4 regions of the Neorhizobium tomejilense genome follow, and region 4 is predicted to be linked to each of the others. Evidence: predicted binding sites of a transcription regulator. Region 4 holds the regulator's gene; each other region holds the start of a gene.

Region 1 (4,930 bases), on a different contig from region 4:
CAGTTGACCGGCGGCATCGGGCGGCGCTGATCGTTGGAGATCGAGACCAGCGGGATATCGGGAAAGGTCCGATAAAATGGATGCAGGTCCAGCAGGTCGAGGCGACCATGCAGGGTGGTCACCGTGCGGTCGGCAAAATCACGGATCAGCGGGAAATGCAGCAGGTCGATATGAAAATGGAGAACATCAAACTCGGACGCCCGGCGGCGGATTTCCTCCAGCATGACCATTTGATGCGGCAGGTGGTCTCTGACGGCCGGGTTGAGCCGCAGCGCGACCTGCGAACACGCCACCAGCTTCGCGTCCGTGACGGAATCGGCGCTGGCAAAGAGAGTGACGTCGTGGCCCTGGGCCACAAGTTCTTCGGTGAGATAAGAAACGATGCGTTCGGTCCCTCCGTAAAGCTTCGGCGGAACGCTTTCGGCGAGCGGTGCGATCTGAGCGATCTTCATCGGCAAAACCTCCTCGTGAGAGCAAAGAGTCGTCGGCAAAAATCATGTCCGCGCCCGTCAGGACGGCACGCGGCGGGTTGGAATGTTCAGGTTTCAAACAACTGACGGCGACGTCCGTTCCAGTAGCCGCACAGGCCAAAACGGTCGCGAAGCCGTCGGTTCCGTGGCTTTCTGCGGTCGCTCCTGCCGGGTTCCGCCAAAACTCGCGGTCTTTTCGCTGGAAGAGGCTCGCCGCCGCCGTCGAGCGCTTTCAGGGCCTCGAGGATTTCGTCATAGGTGACGACGGTTTCCATGCCCGGATAACGGCGCAAGGCCGGCATGGATTCGATGGCGGATATGTCGGAAGCCCATGATGCGAGGATCGCCCGCTTCTCGTCCCTGCCGATGTGTTCGGCCGCCAGCACGTCCCGCGGGTGGTCGAAATGCGACGCCGGGTGCAGCAGATGGGCGGCGCTGATTGCCGCTGCGGCCTGCTCTGGTGCGGTATTCTCGGTATTTTCCTTTCTCATCGTGTAACCCCATTGCTGGAGATGGCGATTTCGCCCGGTGGTCGATTGTTCGTTGAGCGGGTTGGCCCGCCCTGGGACAGGGCGGGCCGGATCATCACTCAGAAGTCCATGCCGGCCCCTGCGGGCATGGCAGGAGCAGCTTCCTTTTTCGGCTTTTCGGCAATCATGGCTTCCGTGGTCACGAGGAGGCCAGCTACGGAGGCGGCGTCCTGGAGCGCTGCACGGACGACCTTGGCCGGATCGATGACGCCCTGGGCGTAAAGGTCGCCATACTCGCCGGTCTGGGCGTTCCAGCCGTAGGAGAACTCGCTCTTCTCGCGTAGCTTGCCGACGATCACGGAACCTTCGGCGCCGGCATTCTGGGCGATCTGGCGAACGGGAGCCTCGATCGCGCGGCGGACGATCTCGACGCCGACCCGCTGGTCCTGGTTGGCGGTGCCAAGGTTGTCGAGTGCCTTGACGGCGCGCAGCAGCGCAACACCGCCGCCAGGCAGGATGCCCTCTTCGACAGCGGCCCGCGTCGCATGCAACGCATCGTCGACGCGGTCCTTCTTTTCCTTCACCTCCACTTCCGTCGAGCCGCCGACGCGGATCACCGCTACGCCGCCGGCAAGCTTTGCCAGACGTTCCTGCAGCTTTTCACGGTCGTAGTCGGAAGTGGTTTCTTCGATCTGGGCGCGGATCTGGGTCGTGCGACCGTCGATCTCTGCCTTGGAACCTGCGCCGTCGATGATGGTGGTATTCTCCTTCTCGATCGCCACCTTCTTGGCCCGTCCCAGCATGTTCAGGGTGACGTTTTCGAGCTTGATGCCGAGGTCTTCGGAGATGACGGTGCCGCCCGTCAGGATGGCGATGTCTTCGAGCATGGCCTTGCGGCGATCGCCGAAGCCCGGAGCCTTGACGGCAGCGATCTTGAGGCCGCCACGCAGCTTGTTGACGACGAGGGTGGCAAGCGCTTCGCCTTCGACGTCTTCCGCGATGATCAGCAGCGGCTTGCCGGACTGAACCACGGCTTCCAGCACCGGCAGCATGGATTGCAGGTTGGAGAGCTTCTTCTCGTGGATCAGGATATAGGGATCCTCGAGTTCCACCCGCATCTTGTCCTGGTTGGTGACGAAGTAGGGGCTGAGATAACCGCGATCGAACTGCATGCCTTCGACGACTTCAAGTTCGGTTTCGGCGGTCTTGGCTTCTTCAACCGTGATGACGCCCTCGTTGCCGACCTTTTCCATGGCTTCGGCGAGATACCGGCCGATTTCGGCATCGCCATTGGCCGAGATGGTACCCACCTGGGCGATTTCGGAATTGTTCGAGATCTTGCGGGCGTTGGCCTTCAGTTCCTTGACGACCGCATCGACGGCAAGGTCGATGCCGCGCTTCAGGTCCATCGGGTTCATGCCGGAAGCGACGGCCTTTGCGCCCTCCCTGACGATCGCCTGGGCAAGCACGGTCGCAGTCGTCGTGCCGTCACCAGCCAGGTCGTTGGTCTTCGATGCCACTTCCCGCAGCATCTGCGCACCCATGTTTTCGAACTTGTCGTCCAGTTCGATTTCCTTGGCGACCGATACGCCGTCCTTGGTGATGCGGGGTGCCCCGAAGGACTTGTCGATCACGACGTTGCGGCCCTTCGGACCGAGCGTCACCTTCACGGCATTGGCCAGGATGTCGACCCCACGCAACATGCGTTCACGGGCATCGGTGTTGAACTTGACTTCTTTCGCAGCCATTTTTCACTCCTCGATTAGGCAGCTTGCTTGACTGATGGATGGTGTTCTCAGGCGGCCTTCTTCTGCTCGGCCCGGGCCTCGATGATGCCCATGACGTCGCTTTCCTTCATGATCAGCAGGTCTTCGCCGTTGATCTTGATCTCGGTGCCGGACCACTTGCCGAACAGGATGCGGTCGCCAACCTTGACGTCGAGTGCCTGGACCTGTCCGGCGTCGTTGCGGGCGCCAGGGCCGACGGCGATGACCTCGCCTTCCTGCGGCTTTTCCTTGGCTGTGTCGGGAATGATGATGCCACCCTTGGTCTTTTCTTCCGATTCGACCCGGCGGACGAGAATGCGATCATGAAGCGGTCGGAACGACATGTTTTCCTCCAATGGACAAACAATGATGACGTTGTTCCCCCGCCCGGACCGGATGACCAGTCCGGGCGGGTGCAAAACCTCTCACGAGCATTTTGCGCGAAATGATCTGGTTTTCCGGTTTTTCGATTTCAAGAGGGCGAAGACGAAAAATCAGCACTTCGCGCACTTGGCTGCTAACATGCTGATAAGGAACAGAAATCAGAGCCCGGCGTTTGGAATTCGGTTGAAGGTCTGTAAAAAATCAGGCCAAGTTTCGAACTGTCATTAAACGGAGATGAAGCATGCAATTTTCATCGGATCTCGAGCGGCAGCTGAACGGCTATGGTCTTACGACGGCGCATATTCTCTACCACATTCCAGATTTCGAATCCGTCCTGCAAACCTATGTCTGGCAGGATTACGATCTGGCCCCGGGGTTTCCCGAGATGCAGAAATTTCTGGATTTCTGGCAGGCCAATCTCGACGGACCGCTGCATTCCGTTCGTTATACCCACCAGCGCCTGATCGGGCCCAATGAGTGGCGTCGCGTCGAAGGCGAGTTCAAACTGCACTGAGACTTGACCTTTTCCCTTTTGCTTTAAAAGGCCTGGAAAAGCCCTGACATCAGCCGTCGGTAGTCCTCCTCGGGCGGACCGTAGGCGTCGTGGGCGAACTCCTCCATTGCAGGCCTGTCCCGGATGGTGATCATCCCTCGCTGCGAGCGGATGAACAAATTGCCCTCGAGGATGTGCAAGGAACTGGTCACGCTCGGGCGCCGCACGGCCAGCATCACCGAAATGAAATCGTGGGTAAGGGGGATTTCATTTCCCATCAAGCGGTCGTGGCACATCAGCAACCAGCGGGCCAGTCGCTCATCTACGCCATGGACAGCGTTGGACAATGCGGTATAGGCCACCTGAGCCGTGAACGCTTCGACGGCGCGCAACAGGAGCTTTGCAAAGTTCCTATTTTCCTGTTGGAGGCTGACGAACTGTGGAAGCGTCATCCGGTAAGCCTCACCTGCCACCTGCATGTTGCAGTCGAAGATATTGACGTTGCTTCCCATGGCCGCGGACGTCGGGAAGAACCCTTCGTTGCCGAATATGCCCGCTTCGGCCCTTTGTCCTTCCGGTGAAACGGCAACCATCGACGCGATGCCGTCTGTCGGAAAATAGACATGTTCGATCTGTTCATGGCGCATGCCCAATGGGGTGCGGCGCGGCAGATCGATATGCTCCAAATGACGTTCGACTTGCTCGAAGTCGGCGCTTGGCAGTGATGCGAGGAGCTTGTTGCGCATGGATGTTTGGGAAATTGCCGTCATGGTTCTCTTGGCCGGTGTTGGGGCAAGAGTAGCCACTCTCAGCCGTCTGCGCCCTGAGAATTCAGCAGACGATATTGGCAGTATACAAGCTTCAAAATACCGCGGTGGTTTGGTGCGCCAGCGGACAATCCGTCGCTCCAAGTCCGCCAACTGCAGGTATTTGTCCTGTGCGGAGGGTATTTAGTCCCGTAGACAATTCTAAAATACTAGATATATTCATATCCCTATCAAACGATGTGCTTTGGCGGGAGGAGCTAGTCGCGACCCTGGAGCACTCGAATGCCGAAATTCTTCCTTCACCTGAATTATTTGTCTGCGCTCGTGATCGATGATCCTGACGGCTCGGACCTTCCCGATCTTCAAGCTGCGACCACGGAGGCGACCCGAGGCATCCGCGATCTCGCCGCAGACTGCCTTCGCGGCGGTGGGCAGTTCGGTCTTCGCAGTATCCGTGTCTGCGACGCAGCGGGGGACCTTCTTTCGGAGGTCACGGTTCATCAGGCGCTCGCCTGCATCATTCCTTCCGGCGCGGTTGAACCTCCGCCGGCTGTTTGAACGGCCATGTTCTCAGCGACTA
Region 2 (4,930 bases), 350 kb from region 4:
GGCAGGGCAAAGGCGGTCGCAAGCGTCACTAGGCCGCGCATGCCGCACCAGCCGGCCAGCAGCGCCTGCGTCGTCGTCGCGGGTTCCGGCCTGCCGCGGCTGCGCTCGTACCAGGCGGTGAGGCGATTGTAGCCGACGCAGACGATAAAACGGACGGCGACGACGATCACGATGGTGATCAGCGAAAACTGCGCAGCATCCCAAAGATGATCGGCCGGCATTCCGCCGACGATGTCGCGAACCTGCATGCCCATCAGCAGGAAGGCCATGACGTTGAGCACGAAGACGACCGCAGTCCAGACCGCATAGGACTGCACCCGCATGCGGGCCGAGGAGCGGGCTTCGCTGCTTCTCGCCAGCGTCATCGCGAAGGCGACGATGGCGAGCACAGCCGACAGGCCAAGCCGTTCGGCGAGGATCCACAGAAGGAAGGTTTGGACGAACTGCAGGAGGACGCCGCCGAGCGTGCCGGCGACGAACCGCATGAGATACCGGACCACCCAGGCGGCAAGGATGCCGAGCAGCAGGCCGCCGGGCACTGCGACGGAAAGATGCAGCGCGACGCCGGTGTCGAGGCTGCCGGCCGATTGCACCGAAAGCGCCGCGTCGAAGATCAGCAGCGCGGCCGCATCGTTGAACAGGCTCTCGCCTCGGAGGACCGTATCGGTGGTGCGCGGGATCGACATCGACGACAGCACCGCCGTCGCTGCTGCCGCATCGGGGGGAGCGACGATCGCACCGAGCACCAGCGCCGCGGCAATCGGCAACCCGGCAAAAGCCCATCCCGCAAAGGCGACGACCGCCGCGGTCGCACATACGCCGCCGATCGCAAAGACAAGCAGCGGAACCCAGAACCGGCGGGCCGTCCCGAGCGGAAAATCGAACGCGGCATCGAGCAGCGCCGGCGCGATGAACAGCGCCAGCGCGGTGTGCGGATCGAGCGAGATATAGGGCATGCCCGGCACCAGCGCGACCGCGGCACCCGCCAGCGCCAGCATCGACGGATAGGGCACGGAAAGCCGGCGCGAGATCTGCAGGAGCACGATCGCGACAAGCAGCAGGACGAGCAGGCTCTCGAAGAAACTCATGGCGCGACTGTAATTGTGGTCTGCGTCTTTGTCAGCCGGGCTCCATCCCGCAGACAAAACAAAAAGGGCGATCCGAGGATCGCCCTTTTCTCAACTGAACCGATTGGCTCAGATGTGAAGACCCGGAGGTCTTACATCATGTCCATGCCGCCCATACCGCCCATGCCGCCAGGCATGCCGCCGCCAGCCGATTCCTTCTTCGGAAGTTCGGCGATCATGGCTTCGGTGGTGATCAGCAGCGAAGCAACCGAAGCTGCGTTCTGCAGAGCCGTGCGAACGACCTTGAGCGGGTCGACGATGCCCATGGTGATCATGTCGCCATATTCAGACGTCTGGGCGTTGTAGCCGTAGTTGTCTTCGTTCTTTTCGAGGATCTTGCCGACCACGATCGAAGCTTCGTCACCAGCGTTTTCAGCGATCTGGCGAACCAGCGACTGCAGAGCGCGGCGAACGATGTTGATGCCGGCTTCCTGGTCGTCGTTTGCACCCTTTGCGGTGATCTTGACGGAGGAACGCAGCAGGGCAACGCCGCCGCCCGGTACGATGCCTTCCTGAACGGCAGCGCGCGTCGCGTTGAGGGCGTCGTCGATGCGGTCCTTCTTTTCCTTGACTTCGACTTCCGTCGAGCCGCCGACGCGGATCACGGCAACGCCGCCGGCCAGCTTGGCCAGACGTTCCTGCAGCTTTTCGCGGTCGTAGTCGGAAGTGGTTTCTTCGATCTGAGCCTTGATCTGACCAACGCGGCCTTCGATGTCGGCCTTGGAGCCGGCGCCGTCGACGATCGTGGTGTTTTCCTTGGAGATCGAGACCTTCTTGGTGCGGCCGAGCATGTCGAGCGTGACGTTCTCGAGCTTGATGCCGAGGTCTTCGGAGATGACAGTGCCGCCCGTCAGGATGGCGATGTCTTCGAGCATGGCCTTGCGGCGATCACCGAAGCCCGGAGCCTTGACGGCAGCGATCTTGAGGCCGCCACGCAGCTTGTTGACGACGAGCGTCGCAAGAGCTTCGCCTTCGACGTCTTCAGCGATGATCAGGAGCGGCTTGCCGGTCTGGACGACGGCTTCGAGAACCGGGAGCATTGCCTGCAGGTTCGAGAGCTTCTTCTCGTGGAGGAGAATGAAAGCGTCGTCGAGATCGGCAACCATCTTTTCCGGGTTGGTGACGAAGTAGGGCGACAGGTAGCCGCGGTCGAACTGCATGCCTTCGACGACTTCAAGTTCGGTTTCGGCGGTCTTGGCTTCTTCAACCGTGATGACGCCTTCGTTGCCGACCTTCTGCATGGCTTCAGCAATGTCGAGACCGACCTGCTTGTCGCCGTTTGCGGAGATCGTGCCGACCTGTGCGACTTCTTCCGAGGTCGAGATCTTCTTGGCCTTGGCCTGGAGATCCTTGACGACGTCAGCCACTGCGAGGTCGATGCCGCGCTTCAGGTCCATCGGGTTCATGCCGGCTGCAACGGCCTTGTTGCCTTCGCGAACGATCGCCTGGGCAAGAACGGTAGCCGTCGTGGTGCCGTCGCCGGCGATGTCGTTGGTCTTCGAAGCAACTTCGCGGACCATCTGGGCGCCCATGTTTTCGAACTTGTCGTCAAGTTCGATTTCCTTGGCGACCGAAACGCCGTCCTTGGTGATGCGCGGAGCGCCGAAGGACTTGTCGATGATGACGTTACGGCCCTTCGGGCCGAGCGTTACCTTGACTGCGTCGGCGAGAATGTCGACGCCGCGCAGCATCTTTTCGCGCGCGGTGCGGCCGAACTTGATTTCTTTAGCTGCCATTTTGGGAACTCCTGAAAAGGGGTGTCAGCGATATTTCAGTGAAAGCAACCGACTGAGATCAGCCGATGATGCCCATGATGTCGGATTCCTTCATGATCAGAAGGTCTTCGCCGTCGAGCTTGACTTCGGTGCCGGACCACTTGCCGAACAGGACGCGATCGCCAGCCTTGACGTCGAGAGCGGTGATGTTGCCCTTGTCGTCGCGGGTGCCGGTGCCGACGGCGACGATTTCGCCTTCCTGCGGCTTTTCCTTGGCGGTATCAGGAATGATGATGCCGCCCTTGGTCTTGGCTTCGGATTCGACGCGACGAACAACGACGCGGTCGTGAAGGGGGCGGAAATTGGTGCTTGCCATTGTCTAATCCCTCGATCAAATGACATGGACGGGTGGAAACCCGTATCTCGGTGCTGTTAGCACTCCCGTTTGGAGAGTGCCAGCCGCGTCGAGATAAGGGTGACCGGCGGATGAGTCAAGAACGGCCGTAAAATTTTCGGGACGGCTCGGAACTCATGGGAAATACGCTTAACGATACGGATGCTGGGCAACGCCTGCGCTTGGCGGACTGATGACCGCTACCGGCCACATCGGGTCGTCGGTTTCGGCTACCTCTCCGGGCAGGTCGGCATGTTGCACCGGACTTTGGTGGAAGAAAGGCGCCGGCGCATTTAACAGCCGCGCGGGGCCTGCGAATGCCGCAACGCCGTACCGCCATGCCGAAGTTCTCTTCCTTCATACGGCCTTCACATATGGCTCCTAGAGGGGGCGGCGAGCTTCCGCGCCCTGTGGGTACATGACGCCATGGACGACAGGTAACCAGGTGCGGAAAAGCATGAGGCAATGATGGATCAGGCGGTGAAGGACGAGATTGCGGTGAGGCCGACGCTCGGCGAGCTGACGGCGGTGTTCGCCAAGATCGGGGTCCTGAGCTTCGGCGGGCCCGCCGGGCAGATCGGACTGATGCACCGGACCCTGGTGGACGAAAGGCGCTGGCTTTCCGAGGCGCGGTTTCTGCATGCCTTGAACTACTGCATGCTGCTGCCGGGACCGGAAGCCCAGCAGCTGGCCACCTATATTGGCTGGCTGATGTTCGGGGTGCGCGGCGGCATGATCGCCGGCCTTCTTTTCGTGCTTCCGGGGCTGGCCGTCATCATCGCCCTTTCGACGGCCTACGCCCTCTATCAGGATACGAGCTGGCTGACCGGCCTGTTTTTCGGCCTCAAGGCGGCGGTGCTCGCGATCGTTGTCGAGGCGGTGATCCGCCTTAGCCGCAAGACGCTGAAGAACCGCCTCCTGTTCGGCATCGCGGGCGCCGCCTTCGTAGCATTGTTCTTCTTCGGCCTGCCGTTTCCGCTCGTGGTGCTGCTGGCGGGGTTAGTCGGCTTCTTTGCCGCCCGCAGGGGCGGTGGAACAGCCAAAAGCTCCGACGCGATCGACCTGCCGAAACGGCCGAAGCCGTTGACGGCGATCGCCACACTGGTCTTCTGGATCGCGGTCTGGCAGCTTCCGCTTCTGCTGCTGTGGATGTTCTCGGCGCCGGAAGGCCTGGCCGTCATGTTCACCTTCTTCTCCAAGATGGCGATGGTGACGTTCGGCGGTGCCTATGCGGTGCTCGCCTATGTGGCGCAGGTGGCGGTCGACAATTATGGCTGGCTGAAACCCGGCGAAATGCTGGACGGGCTGGCGCTTGCCGAAACGACGCCAGGGCCGCTGGTTCTGGTGCTGTCCTTCGTCGGCTTCCTGGTCGGTTTCCGGGAAGCCGCCGGTCTCGGACCGGTCGCCGGCGGCGTGATCGGCGCGCTGCTGGTCGCCTGGGCGACCTTCGTGCCGAGCTTCATCTGGATCTTCGCAGGCGCGCCCTATATCGAGCGGCTGCGCGGCAACCCGGTCCTTTCGGCGGCGCTGTCGGCAATCACGGCCGCGGTCGTCGGCGTAATCCTCAACCTCGCCATCTGGTTCGGCCTGCACGTCCTGTTCCGCGAGGTCGAGCAGACTTCCCTCTGGCCCGCGGCCGGCTTGAGGCTTTTCTGGCCGGTCTGGACGACGCTCGATCCGCTCGCCTTCCTGCT
Region 3 (4,930 bases), on a different contig from region 4:
TGCGGGGATCGCCGCCTCGTCGAACGGCACGGCTTCAACCCGCCGGCCGTCACGATAGAGAAAAGATGCGGCGACGCTCATGCAGCCTCCTAGATTACCATGATCATGCGGCGCCCTTCCAGGCATGCCTTGCGCTGTGATACCCGCAATCTCACGACCCTTTTGTGACTATGCGACACCGCCGGCCGGGTTTGCCGGATCGTGGTCAGGCATCATCACGTGTGACGCACCTTTGTGGAGTTTCGGTCGGTGCCGTGATATGAGACGGCTATGACCTTATCGAACGATTTTGATTGCCAGTCATGCGGTGCGTGCTGTTCGTTTTCCGCCGATTGGCCACGATTCTCCATGGAAAGCGAAGCCGCCCTCGATCTGTTGCCGGCACGTTTCGTCGCGGCGGACGAAGGAGGAATGCGTTGTGAAGGATCCCGTTGTTCTGCCTTGTCCGGGCAGGTCGGTGTCGGCACATCCTGCATGGTCTACGAGATCAGGCCTGACGTTTGTCGCGAATGCCTTCCGGGAGACGATGCCTGCTTGATGGCGCGTGACGCTTTCGCATTGAATTCCGCGTAGAGTTCGCCGACATTTCTGTCCCGTCCCCGGCGATCGGATGCCGACTATTCACCGCGTCTGAGGTGGTTCACCGGCCGATCCCCGAGGCGTAGGTACACGGATCGGTCCTGAATCGCCAAAACCTACATCTGCGACATGTCATCCAGCAGGTTTTGCGCCAGTTCGCTGATGGCGGTTTCCGCTTCTTCCAGGCTCCAGCCGACGCTTTCGGCGCGTTTTGCAAGGCCGGCCAACACGGGCGGCAGATTGCCGCCGGCCGTCGCGACGATATCGTCCGGCGTCAGTCCCTTTGCAAGCTGCAGAAAGACTTGCTCAAGGGCTTCCTGGCAACCGATATCCCTGTCCGGATAGGGTTCGGAACTGCGCGGCCTGTTCAATACAACCATTTGATCCTCATCTTATGCTGCAGCCTGAGCGGTTGGCAGATAACTACGGCCCAGACCGCGTCCGCCGCCACCAGGGCTGCCGATCGATTTCCTGCATATACGAACGAAGGGCCCCGATCGATCGGAGCCCTTCACAGCAGAAGACGTGATCGAGTTCCCGATGGGAACCCGTTTACATCATGCCGCCCATGCCGCCCATGTCAGGCATGCCGCCGCCGGCAGCATCCTTCTTGGGCAGGTCGGCAATCATGGCTTCCGTCGTCACCAGCAGGCCGGCAACCGAAGCCGCGTTCTGCAGAGCCGTGCGAACGACCTTGACCGGATCGACGATGCCCATGGTGATCATGTCGCCAAATTCGCCGGTCTGGGCGTTGTAACCGAAGTTGTCGGTATCGCTTTCCAGGATCTTGCCGACCACGATCGAGCCTTCGCTACCGGCGTTCTCGGCAATCTGACGTACCAGGGACTGCAAGGCCTTGCGGATGATGCTGATCCCGGCATTCTGATCGTCATTCTCGCCCTTGATGTCGAGAACGATCGAGGCGCGAAGCAGGGCCGTGCCGCCGCCAGGCACGATGCCTTCTTCGACTGCTGCACGCGTTGCATTGAGGGCGTCGTCGATACGGTCCTTCTTTTCCTTGACTTCGATTTCCGTCGAGCCGCCGACGCGGATCACGGCAACGCCGCCGGCGAGCTTGGCCAGACGTTCCTGCAGCTTTTCGCGGTCGTAGTCCGAGGTGGTTTCCTCGATCTGAGCCTTGATCTGACCGATGCGCCCGTCAATATCCGCCTTAGTGCCCGCACCATCGACGACGGTGGTGTTCTCCTTGGTGATCGAGACCTTCTTGGCGCGGCCGAGCATCTCGAGCGTGACGTTCTCGAGCTTGATGCCGAGGTCCTCCGAAATCACGGTGCCGCCGGTCAGGATCGCCAGATCCTCCAGCATGGCCTTGCGGCGGTCGCCGAAGCCCGGAGCCTTGACGGCAGCGATCTTGAGGCCGCCACGCAGCTTGTTGACGACGAGCGTCGCAAGAGCTTCGCCTTCGACGTCCTCGGAAATGATCAGCAGCGGTTTGCCGCTCTGGACGACTGCTTCCAAGATAGGAAGCATCGCCTGCAGGTTGGAGAGCTTCTTTTCGTGCAGCAGCACGTAGGCATCTTCCAGCTCAGCCACCATCTTTTCCGGGTTGGTGACGAAGTAGGGCGACAGGTAGCCGCGGTCGAACTGCATACCTTCGACGACTTCGAGTTCGGTTTCGGCGGTCTTGGCTTCTTCGACGGTGATCACACCCTCATTGCCGACCTTCTGCATCGCGTCGGCGATATACTGGCCGATTTCCTTCTCGCCGTTTGCGGAGATCGTGCCGACCTGGGCAATCTCTTCCGATGTGTTGATCTTCTTGGCCTTGGCAAGCAGGTCCTTGACGACAGCAGTGACAGCAAGATCGATGCCGCGCTTCAGGTCCATCGGGTTCATGCCGGCTGCAACGGCCTTGCCGCCTTCGCGAACGATCGCCTGGGCAAGAACGGTAGCAGTCGTGGTGCCGTCGCCGGCGACGTCGTTGGTCTTCGAAGCGACTTCGCGGACCATCTGGGCGCCCATGTTCTCGAACTTGTCGTCAAGTTCGATTTCCTTGGCGACGGCAACGCCGTCCTTGGTGATCCGCGGTGCGCCGTAGGATTTGTCGATCACGACGTTGCGGCCCTTCGGACCGAGCGTGACCTTGACTGCGTCGGCGAGAATATCGACGCCGCGCAGCAGCTTCTCGCGTGCATCACGGCCGAATTTGATCTGTTTGGCAGACATGGAAAAACTCCCGGGCCGTTGGCCCCATGGTCTTCGTCAAAAGGAAATAAGGAAGCGGCCGAAGATCAGGCGATGACGCCCATGACGTCTGCTTCCTTCATGATCAACAGGTCTTCGCCATTGAACTTGATCTCGGTGCCGGACCACTTGCCGAACAGGATGCGATCGCCTGCCTTGACATCGAGGGGAACGATCTTGCCGCTCTCGTCGCGGGTGCCGGTGCCGACGGCGACGATTTCGCCTTCCTGCGGTTTTTCCTTGGCGGTGTCGGGAATGATGATGCCGCCCTTGGTCTTGGCTTCAGCCTCGATACGGCGCACGACGACGCGGTCGTGCAACGGCCGAAAATTGGTATTGTTCATTTTGGGTTCCTTAGCGAGAGCGCAGCCCAATGGCGGGTTCCCGATCGGATATCCTTAGCAGTCTTATGCCGGGAGTGCTAGCGCCATTCGCGCCTTGGCGGTGATCCGGCATCGGCGGCGACGCCGTCTCTCTTTGCCAGAGGACGGGCGGGCGACATCGAGACCGCCAGTGGATCACTGCAACATGTTTAGCAGAAGCCGTTGAGCTTGAGGATCTTATGGGCGTCGATCGACGCCTGAAGCTGATCCTCCGAGTTGCGCTCTCCATGGTTCGCGTCCGGATGATGCATCTTGAGCCTTTGCTTGTAGCGGCTTCTGATCTCCTCCGGCGTTGCATCCGGCGAAAGGCCGAGCGTCTCGAAAGCCTTGGCTTCCAGTACCTTGAGCTTGCGTCGCTGAAGATCCACGTTTGCGGCTTGGCGTTGTGCAGCGCTTTTGCGTGCGTTCGTCGCCTTTGCCGAACCGGAGCGGGCCATGGAGGGGAGCGGCATTTCCGAGGCCTTATTGATACCGGTACCCCAGGTCGGGCGGCTGCCGCTTGCCGCTTCCCTCTGATAGCGGGCGATCAAAGGGTCGGAGAGGTTTGGCGCAAAGTTATAACCTTTGCCGTATTCCTTTACATGCTCAGGACAGAACAGCAGATAAAGCCCTTCGGCATCCCGCCCGACAGGAGCGCGATGAGTGCCACCCTTTTCGCATCCGTCCCACTGGCATTTCGGATGGTTGGGTTCGTGGTGCGGAGCCGGTTTTTTGCGGATCGACCGTAGGCCGACAAATATCTTTGAATCAGACGTCATCGCGCCTTATATGGCGGTCCTGCACCAGCAGGCAAGGAGTATGGACAGGCCAACCACAGAGCAGTCCGTTGCTGCGGCAGTTCTGCGCCCAGCCGAGCGGGCTGAGGTCAGAGCCCTTTTCGGTAAGTTGCTGTGCCCTGGAACGCAAATCCACCGGGACGTCAAAACTAAAAGTTGACTTATGGGCGGATAGCCCCTATTTACGGTTTATCGATCTTTTGCTTGCTGAACTTTGGTTTCCGCGCGATTAGCACCGCGCCTGACGAACTTCCCTTTCAAAATCAATCGCTATCACCATCCGCAGGGCTTTGGCTCTGGGGTCACTCAATCTTGCTTTGAAAGGGTTCATCATCATGACCACAGGCACAGTTAAATGGTTCAATTCCACCAAGGGCTTCGGCTTTATCCAGCCTGACAATGGCGGCGCTGATGCGTTCGTACACATTTCCGCCGTCGAGCGCGCCGGAATGCGGGAAATCGTCGAGGGCCAGAAGGTCAGCTACGAACTCGAACGCGACGCAAAGTCCGGTAAGATGTCGGCTTGCAACCTGCAGGCTGCCTAACCAAAAGCGGCTTCCGCTTTGACCACGGATGTACTGGCACCGCTGGAAGCTGATTTTTTTAAGGCCGGGCATTATGTCCGGCCTTTTACATTGGGAGGCCGGAACATTGTGATGATGTTCCGGCCTCGTTTGTCATTGGGGTGATGCAATACCGGGGCCGCGCGCAGCCGCCGGACATCCCGACCGGGACCGGAGCAATTGCGCAGCGCAATCCATGCGGCGAGGGCTATGGACGGTCACGGCTTTACTCTCCGGAATGTCACACGTGATGTTGCCCTGACGTTCGGGCACATGTCCGAGAAAATACACCCAGCCGATTGAACACTATGCTGATAGATGCTGGCCATCATTGCCGAGGCGATATAGAAGCCAGATTCAGCAACAGGCAGATCGCGATGGATGACTCGATCAAGATAGACAATCGCGGCGACTTCGGGCTCTG
Region 4 (4,930 bases):
CGCCTCAAGCCTCCAGGCAGGTTTCGACGAAACGCTTGAAGGCCCGCGCGCGGTGCGAAAGCGCTTCCGGCTCGCCGGGTTTCCAGCCATGTTTCTGATCACTGCTCATTTCACCGAAGGTAATATCATAGCCCTGCGGTTGGAAGGCCGGATCATAACCAAAACCCTGGGTGCCGCGCGGCGGCCACGCCACGGTGCCTTCCACCTCGCCACGGAACATTTCCGTGTGTCCATCCGGCCAGGCGAGACACAGCACGCTCACAAAGCGGCAGCTACGCTGCTCAGGCTTCGTTGCACCGCGCTCCTCCAGCGCCTTCTCGACCTTTTCCATCGCCATCTGAAAGTCGCGGCTGCCGTCCTCACGCTCCGCCCAGTTGGCGGTATAGACGCCTGGTGCCCCGTCGAGCGCGTCGATGACGATGCCGGAATCATCCGACAGCGCCGGCAGTCCGGAGGCTTTGGCAGAGGCGAGTGCCTTGATCGCGGCGTTTTCCTCGAATGTCGTGCCGGTTTCGTCGGGCTCTTCGAATTTCAGCTCTGCGGCGGATTTCGCGGAAAAGCCGAAGGGACCGATCAGCTCTGCAATCTCGCGGATTTTTCCGGCATTGTGGCTGGCGACGACGATCGTTTTCGTATCGAGCTTGCGCATTACAATTCCTATTCGATATTCCAGAGCCTTGGCTCTGCGCATTCCAGGCTGTTGCCGGCCGGATCGCGGAAATAGATTGAGCGGGCACCGTTCGGCCAGCGGAAATCGCTTTCGATGGCAATGCCTGCCTTGTTGAGCTTTTCCTTGAGCAAGTCAATCGCCTCGCTCGTCATGCGAAAGCAGATATGTCCGGGTCCCGTCGCACCGTGGGGCGGAACCGGCAACGCACCGGCCGGTGGTGGCTTCACCGTCTCGGCGGGATTGAAGATCAGCAGGATGCCCGGCCCGCAACGGAAGAACACATGCCTGTTGCCGGCACGCAGAACCTTTTCAAGCCCGAGAATGCCGCCGTAGAAGGTCTCGGCGGCATCGAGATCGTCAGCATAAAGTGCAGTTTCGAGAATGCCTTCGATCAAACAGCACCTCTTTCAGCGAAAGTCAGGCAATCGCCTGCTTCTGCATCGCCACCAGTTCCTGCGTGCCGTCCTGAGCCAGTGCCAAAAGCTTCAGGAATTCCTCCTGGCTGAAAGGCTTGCCCTCAGCCGTGCCCTGCACCTCGACAATGCCGCCGGTGCCGGTCATCACGAAATTGGCGTCCGTCTCGGCAGCTGAATCCTCGATATAGTCGAGGTCGATAACCGGCTGGCCGGCAAAGATGCCGCAGGAGATCGCCGCGACATGGTCCTTCAGCACCTTGTCGACCTTGGTCATCGAGCGGGCTTCCATCCACTTCAAGCAGTCGTAGAGCGCAATCCAGCCACCGGTGATCGACGCCGTGCGCGTGCCGCCATCCGCCTGGATGACGTCGCAGTCGATGGTGATCTGCTTTTCGCCGAGTGCTTCGAGATCTATGACGGCGCGCAAGGAGCGGCCGATCAGGCGCTGGATTTCCTGGGTGCGGCCGCCCTGCTTTCCAGCAGCGGCTTCGCGCTTCATGCGGTCGCCTGTGGCGCGCGGCAGCATGCCGTATTCGGCGGTGACCCAGCCCTTGCCGCTGTTGCGCAGCCACGGCGGCGTCTTTTCTTCCAGGCTCGCGGTGCACAGCACATGCGTGTCGCCGAACTTGACGAGGCAGGAACCTTCGGCATGTTTGGAGAAATTGCGCTCGAACGAGACCTTGCGCATCTGGTTCAACTGTCTGCCTGAAGGCCGCATGCTTCACTCCCTGGATTTCTGTTTCCGCCTTCTACGGCCCCGGCCAGGCTTTTGCAAAGAAAAAGGCCTAAGGCTCTCTGCGGGCGATTGATTATGCCCGTGGCGATTTTCCCTTTGGAGAAGGCGCGGCGAGTGACTATATTTTGTCGAAAGAACAACGGAACGGTGAAGTTTTAGATGGGATTTTCGGCATCGACGGGTAGGGACAGCGGCTCTGTGCTCGATGACCGTTCGCGCGAAATTTTCCGCCGCATCGTGGAAAGCTATCTGGAGACCGGCGAACCGCTCGGCTCCCGGAATCTTTCCCGCCTGCTGCCGATATCGCTGTCGCCCGCCTCGGTGCGCAATGTGATGAGCGATCTCGAGGAACTCGGGCTCATCTACTCCCCGCATATCAGCGCCGGTCGCCTTCCGACCCAGTCCGGGCTTCGCTTTTTCGTCGATGCTTTCATGCAGGTCGGTGACCTCTCCGCCGAGGAGCGTGCCAATATCGACCGGCAGATCCGGCCTGCGGATCGCGATCAGCCGATGGAAAGCCTGATGGCGGAGGCGAGCCGCATGTTGTCGGGCGTCTCGCGCGGCGCCGGGATCGTCATTACCACCAAAAGCGACCCGGTCCTGAAGCACGTCGAGTTCATCCGCCTGGAGCCGACCAAGGCGCTTGCGGTGCTCGTCGGCGATCATAACCAGGTGGAAAACCGTGTCATCGAACTTCCGGCCGGCGTGACGTCGTCGCAGCTTACCGAGGCGGCCAATTTCCTCAACGCCCACCTCAGCGGCCAGACGCTGCCGGAACTGCGCGGCCAGCTGAAGACGCTCAAGGATCAGGTGCAGGGCGAGCTCCATGCGCTCTCGCAGGAACTGGTCGAGCGCGGCCTTGCGGTCTGGTCCGGCGATAGCGAGGAAGGCAAGCCGACCCAGCTCATCGTCCGCGGCCGAGCCAATCTGCTCGAAGGTCTGGCGGATGTTGCCGATCTCGATCGCCTGCGGTTGCTTTTCGACGATCTCGAAAAGAAGGATAGCCTGATCGAGATCCTCGATCTCGCCGAGAAGGGACCGGGCGTGCGAATCTTCATCGGCTCGGAAAACAAATTGTTCTCCCTGTCGGGCTCTTCGCTCATCGTGGCGCCCTATCGTGACGGCGAAGACCGGATCGTCGGTGCCGTCGGCGTCATCGGGCCGACGCGGCTCAACTATTCGCGCATCGTGCCGATGGTGGATTACACCGCGCAGCTGCTTGCCAGGCTGTCGCGCTGAATTCGCGACCGAGCCGCCCCAACTTTCCCACCAAGCCTTGATTTTTTCACTTTAAACCTCGATATCGGGCACAAATCCAAGCCCGTAAATCCAAGCCAAGAATACCGGAGACCGTCATGACCGACGAAACCAACAAGAACGGACCTGACGCAACTGCCGCGGAGAACACCGTGGAAGCCGTAGCATCTGCTCTTGAGGACGCGGCCAACCAGAAGAATGCCGAGGCGCCTGCCGCCGAACCGGATCCGCTGGAATTGCTGAAAGCCGAAAATAACGAGCTGCGCGACCGCTTTCTGCGGCTGGCGGCCGAAATGGATAACCTGCGCCGCCGCACCGAACGCGAAATCAAGGACGCTAAGTCCTACGCGGCGGCCGGCTTTGCGCGCGACATGCTCGCCGTTTCGGACAACCTGCGCCGGGCGCTGGACGCCGTGCCGACCGAAATGCGCGCCACGGCAGATGCCTCGCTGACCACGCTCCTGGAGGGCGTCGAGATGACCGAGCGCTCGATGCTGTCCGCTCTGGAGCGCCACGGCGTGAAGAAGATCGATCCTGAAGGCCAGAAGTTCGATCCGAACTTCCACCAGGCCATGTTCGAGATCCCGAACCCCGCCGTCCCGAACAATACTGTCGTTCAGGTCGTCCAAGCCGGCTTCACGATCGGCGAACGCGTGCTCCGGCCTGCCATGGTCGGTGTCGCAAAGGGTGGCCCGAAGGCGGAAGCCTCCGCGGAAGCCGCTGGCGAGAAGAACGCCTGAAAGCTTTGAAAAGCGGGCGCAAGCCCGCTTCTCGCTTTGCGCCAGACGCTCCGTCGGCGTTTCGCAGCCTTGACGGCAAGCGCCCGCTCCGCCAGGTCCACGTAAATCTTCCCGTCAAAACGGCTGCTCAAGAACAAAACCGCCCGGCGCTTTGTCAGCGGCCGGGCGGTTCGTTTCGTCCCCACGAATGTGTATGCGGTCAGGCGGCGTGGTTTGCCTGCTCCTCGTTGAGGAAGGCATAGATCGCCGAAGCGGAATCCGTCTTGCGCAGCTTGGCGACAAGGTCCTGGTCGCGCAGCACGCGGGCGATGCGCGACAGCGCCTTCAAATGATCGGCGCCGGCGCCTTCGGGTGCGAGCAGCAGGAACACCAGATCGACCGGCTCGTCATCGAGCGCTTCGAAATCGACCGGCGCTTCAAGGCGCGCGAAAATACCCTTGATCGACGAGATGCTGTTGAGCTTGCCGTGCGGGATGGCGATGCCGTGGCCGACGCCGGTGGAACCGAGCCTTTCGCGCTGCAGGATGATGTCGAAGATTTCTCGTTCGCTCACGCCCGTCAGCTTGGAAGCCTTGGCCGCCAGCTCCTGCAATAGCTGCTTTTTGGAATTTACCTTTAGGGCAGGAATAATCGCATCTTGCTGCAGCAAATCTGCCAATGCCATTCTCGTCATCCTTCGTGCCGCAAGAGCTTGTGCCCTAGGCGAAGGGGAGCGCCGTCTCCGACGCTCTCCCCAGGTGTCAGTTCTTGATATTGGTGGAATCGATCCAGCCAATATTGCCGTCATTGCGGCGGTACACAATGTTCAGATGTTCCTTGCCGGGGCTGCGGAACAGAAGAACAGGCTCGTCTGTCATATCAAGTGCCATGACGGCGCTTGCGACCGTCATCGTCTTCAACTGCTTCGAACTTTCCGCAACAATGGTCGGCGCGAAATCCTCGGGCACTTCCTCCCCTTCATCCGGTACGCTGTCCATAACAGTGTAGGCAACTTCCGCATAACCATTCACATGGTTGCCGGCATGATGATCCTTGAGCCGCCGCTTGTAGCGGCGCAGACGTTTTTCGATCCGCTGCGCTGCGGCGTCGAAACTGATCTGCGGATCATTCG

Evidence for each region. Region 4 encodes HrcA, which represses chaperone genes, less so after heat shock. Its sites were predicted from a motif close to GTTAGCACTCNCNNNNNGNGAGTGCTAAC; they were not measured.
Region 1: groES (co-chaperone GroES) is a predicted target of HrcA. The motif match lies at 3,200-3,228, and genes of this name have one in related genera.
Region 2: groES (co-chaperone GroES) is a predicted target of HrcA. The motif match lies at 3,274-3,302, and genes of this name have one in related genera.
Region 3: groES (co-chaperone GroES) is a predicted target of HrcA. The motif match lies at 3,182-3,210, and genes of this name have one in related genera.

The regions. Positions count from the first base shown of each region.
Region 1 covers NZ_CAXUSO020000002.1:1,764,622-1,769,551, reverse strand. The annotation lists gene ACSQ3G_RS31155 (glycosyltransferase family 4 protein) at 1-452, opposite strand, end outside; gene ACSQ3G_RS31150 (hypothetical protein) at 539-961, opposite strand; gene groL (chaperonin GroEL) at 1,060-2,688, opposite strand; gene groES (co-chaperone GroES) at 2,736-3,050, opposite strand; gene ACSQ3G_RS31135 (usg protein) at 3,332-3,604, shown strand; gene ACSQ3G_RS31130 (Crp/Fnr family transcriptional regulator) at 3,628-4,353, opposite strand; gene ACSQ3G_RS31125 (DUF6894 family protein) at 4,633-4,908, shown strand.
Region 2 covers NZ_CAXUSO020000001.1:350,539-355,468, forward strand. The annotation lists gene ACSQ3G_RS01740 (cation:proton antiporter) at 1-1,088, opposite strand, end outside; gene groL (chaperonin GroEL) at 1,220-2,863, opposite strand; gene groES (co-chaperone GroES) at 2,922-3,218, opposite strand; gene chrA (chromate efflux transporter) at 3,705-4,930, shown strand, end outside.
Region 3 covers NZ_CAXUSO020000002.1:967,339-972,268, reverse strand. The annotation lists gene ACSQ3G_RS27355 (magnesium and cobalt transport protein CorA) at 1-81, opposite strand, end outside; gene ACSQ3G_RS27350 (YkgJ family cysteine cluster protein) at 271-573, shown strand; gene ACSQ3G_RS27345 (hypothetical protein) at 696-959, opposite strand; gene groL (chaperonin GroEL) at 1,132-2,766, opposite strand; gene groES (co-chaperone GroES) at 2,832-3,128, opposite strand; gene ACSQ3G_RS27330 (J domain-containing protein) at 3,317-3,925, opposite strand; gene ACSQ3G_RS27325 (cold-shock protein) at 4,279-4,488, shown strand; gene ACSQ3G_RS27320 (hypothetical protein) at 4,884-4,930, shown strand, end outside.
Region 4 covers NZ_CAXUSO020000001.1:3,900-8,829, forward strand. The annotation lists gene rdgB (RdgB/HAM1 family non-canonical purine NTP pyrophosphatase) at 5-649, opposite strand; gene ACSQ3G_RS00030 (VOC family protein) at 658-1,065, opposite strand; gene rph (ribonuclease PH) at 1,088-1,804, opposite strand; gene hrcA (heat-inducible transcriptional repressor HrcA) at 1,982-3,061, shown strand; gene grpE (nucleotide exchange factor GrpE) at 3,178-3,819, shown strand; gene ptsN (PTS IIA-like nitrogen regulatory protein PtsN) at 4,019-4,483, opposite strand; gene hpf (ribosome hibernation-promoting factor, HPF/YfiA family) at 4,560-4,930, opposite strand, start outside.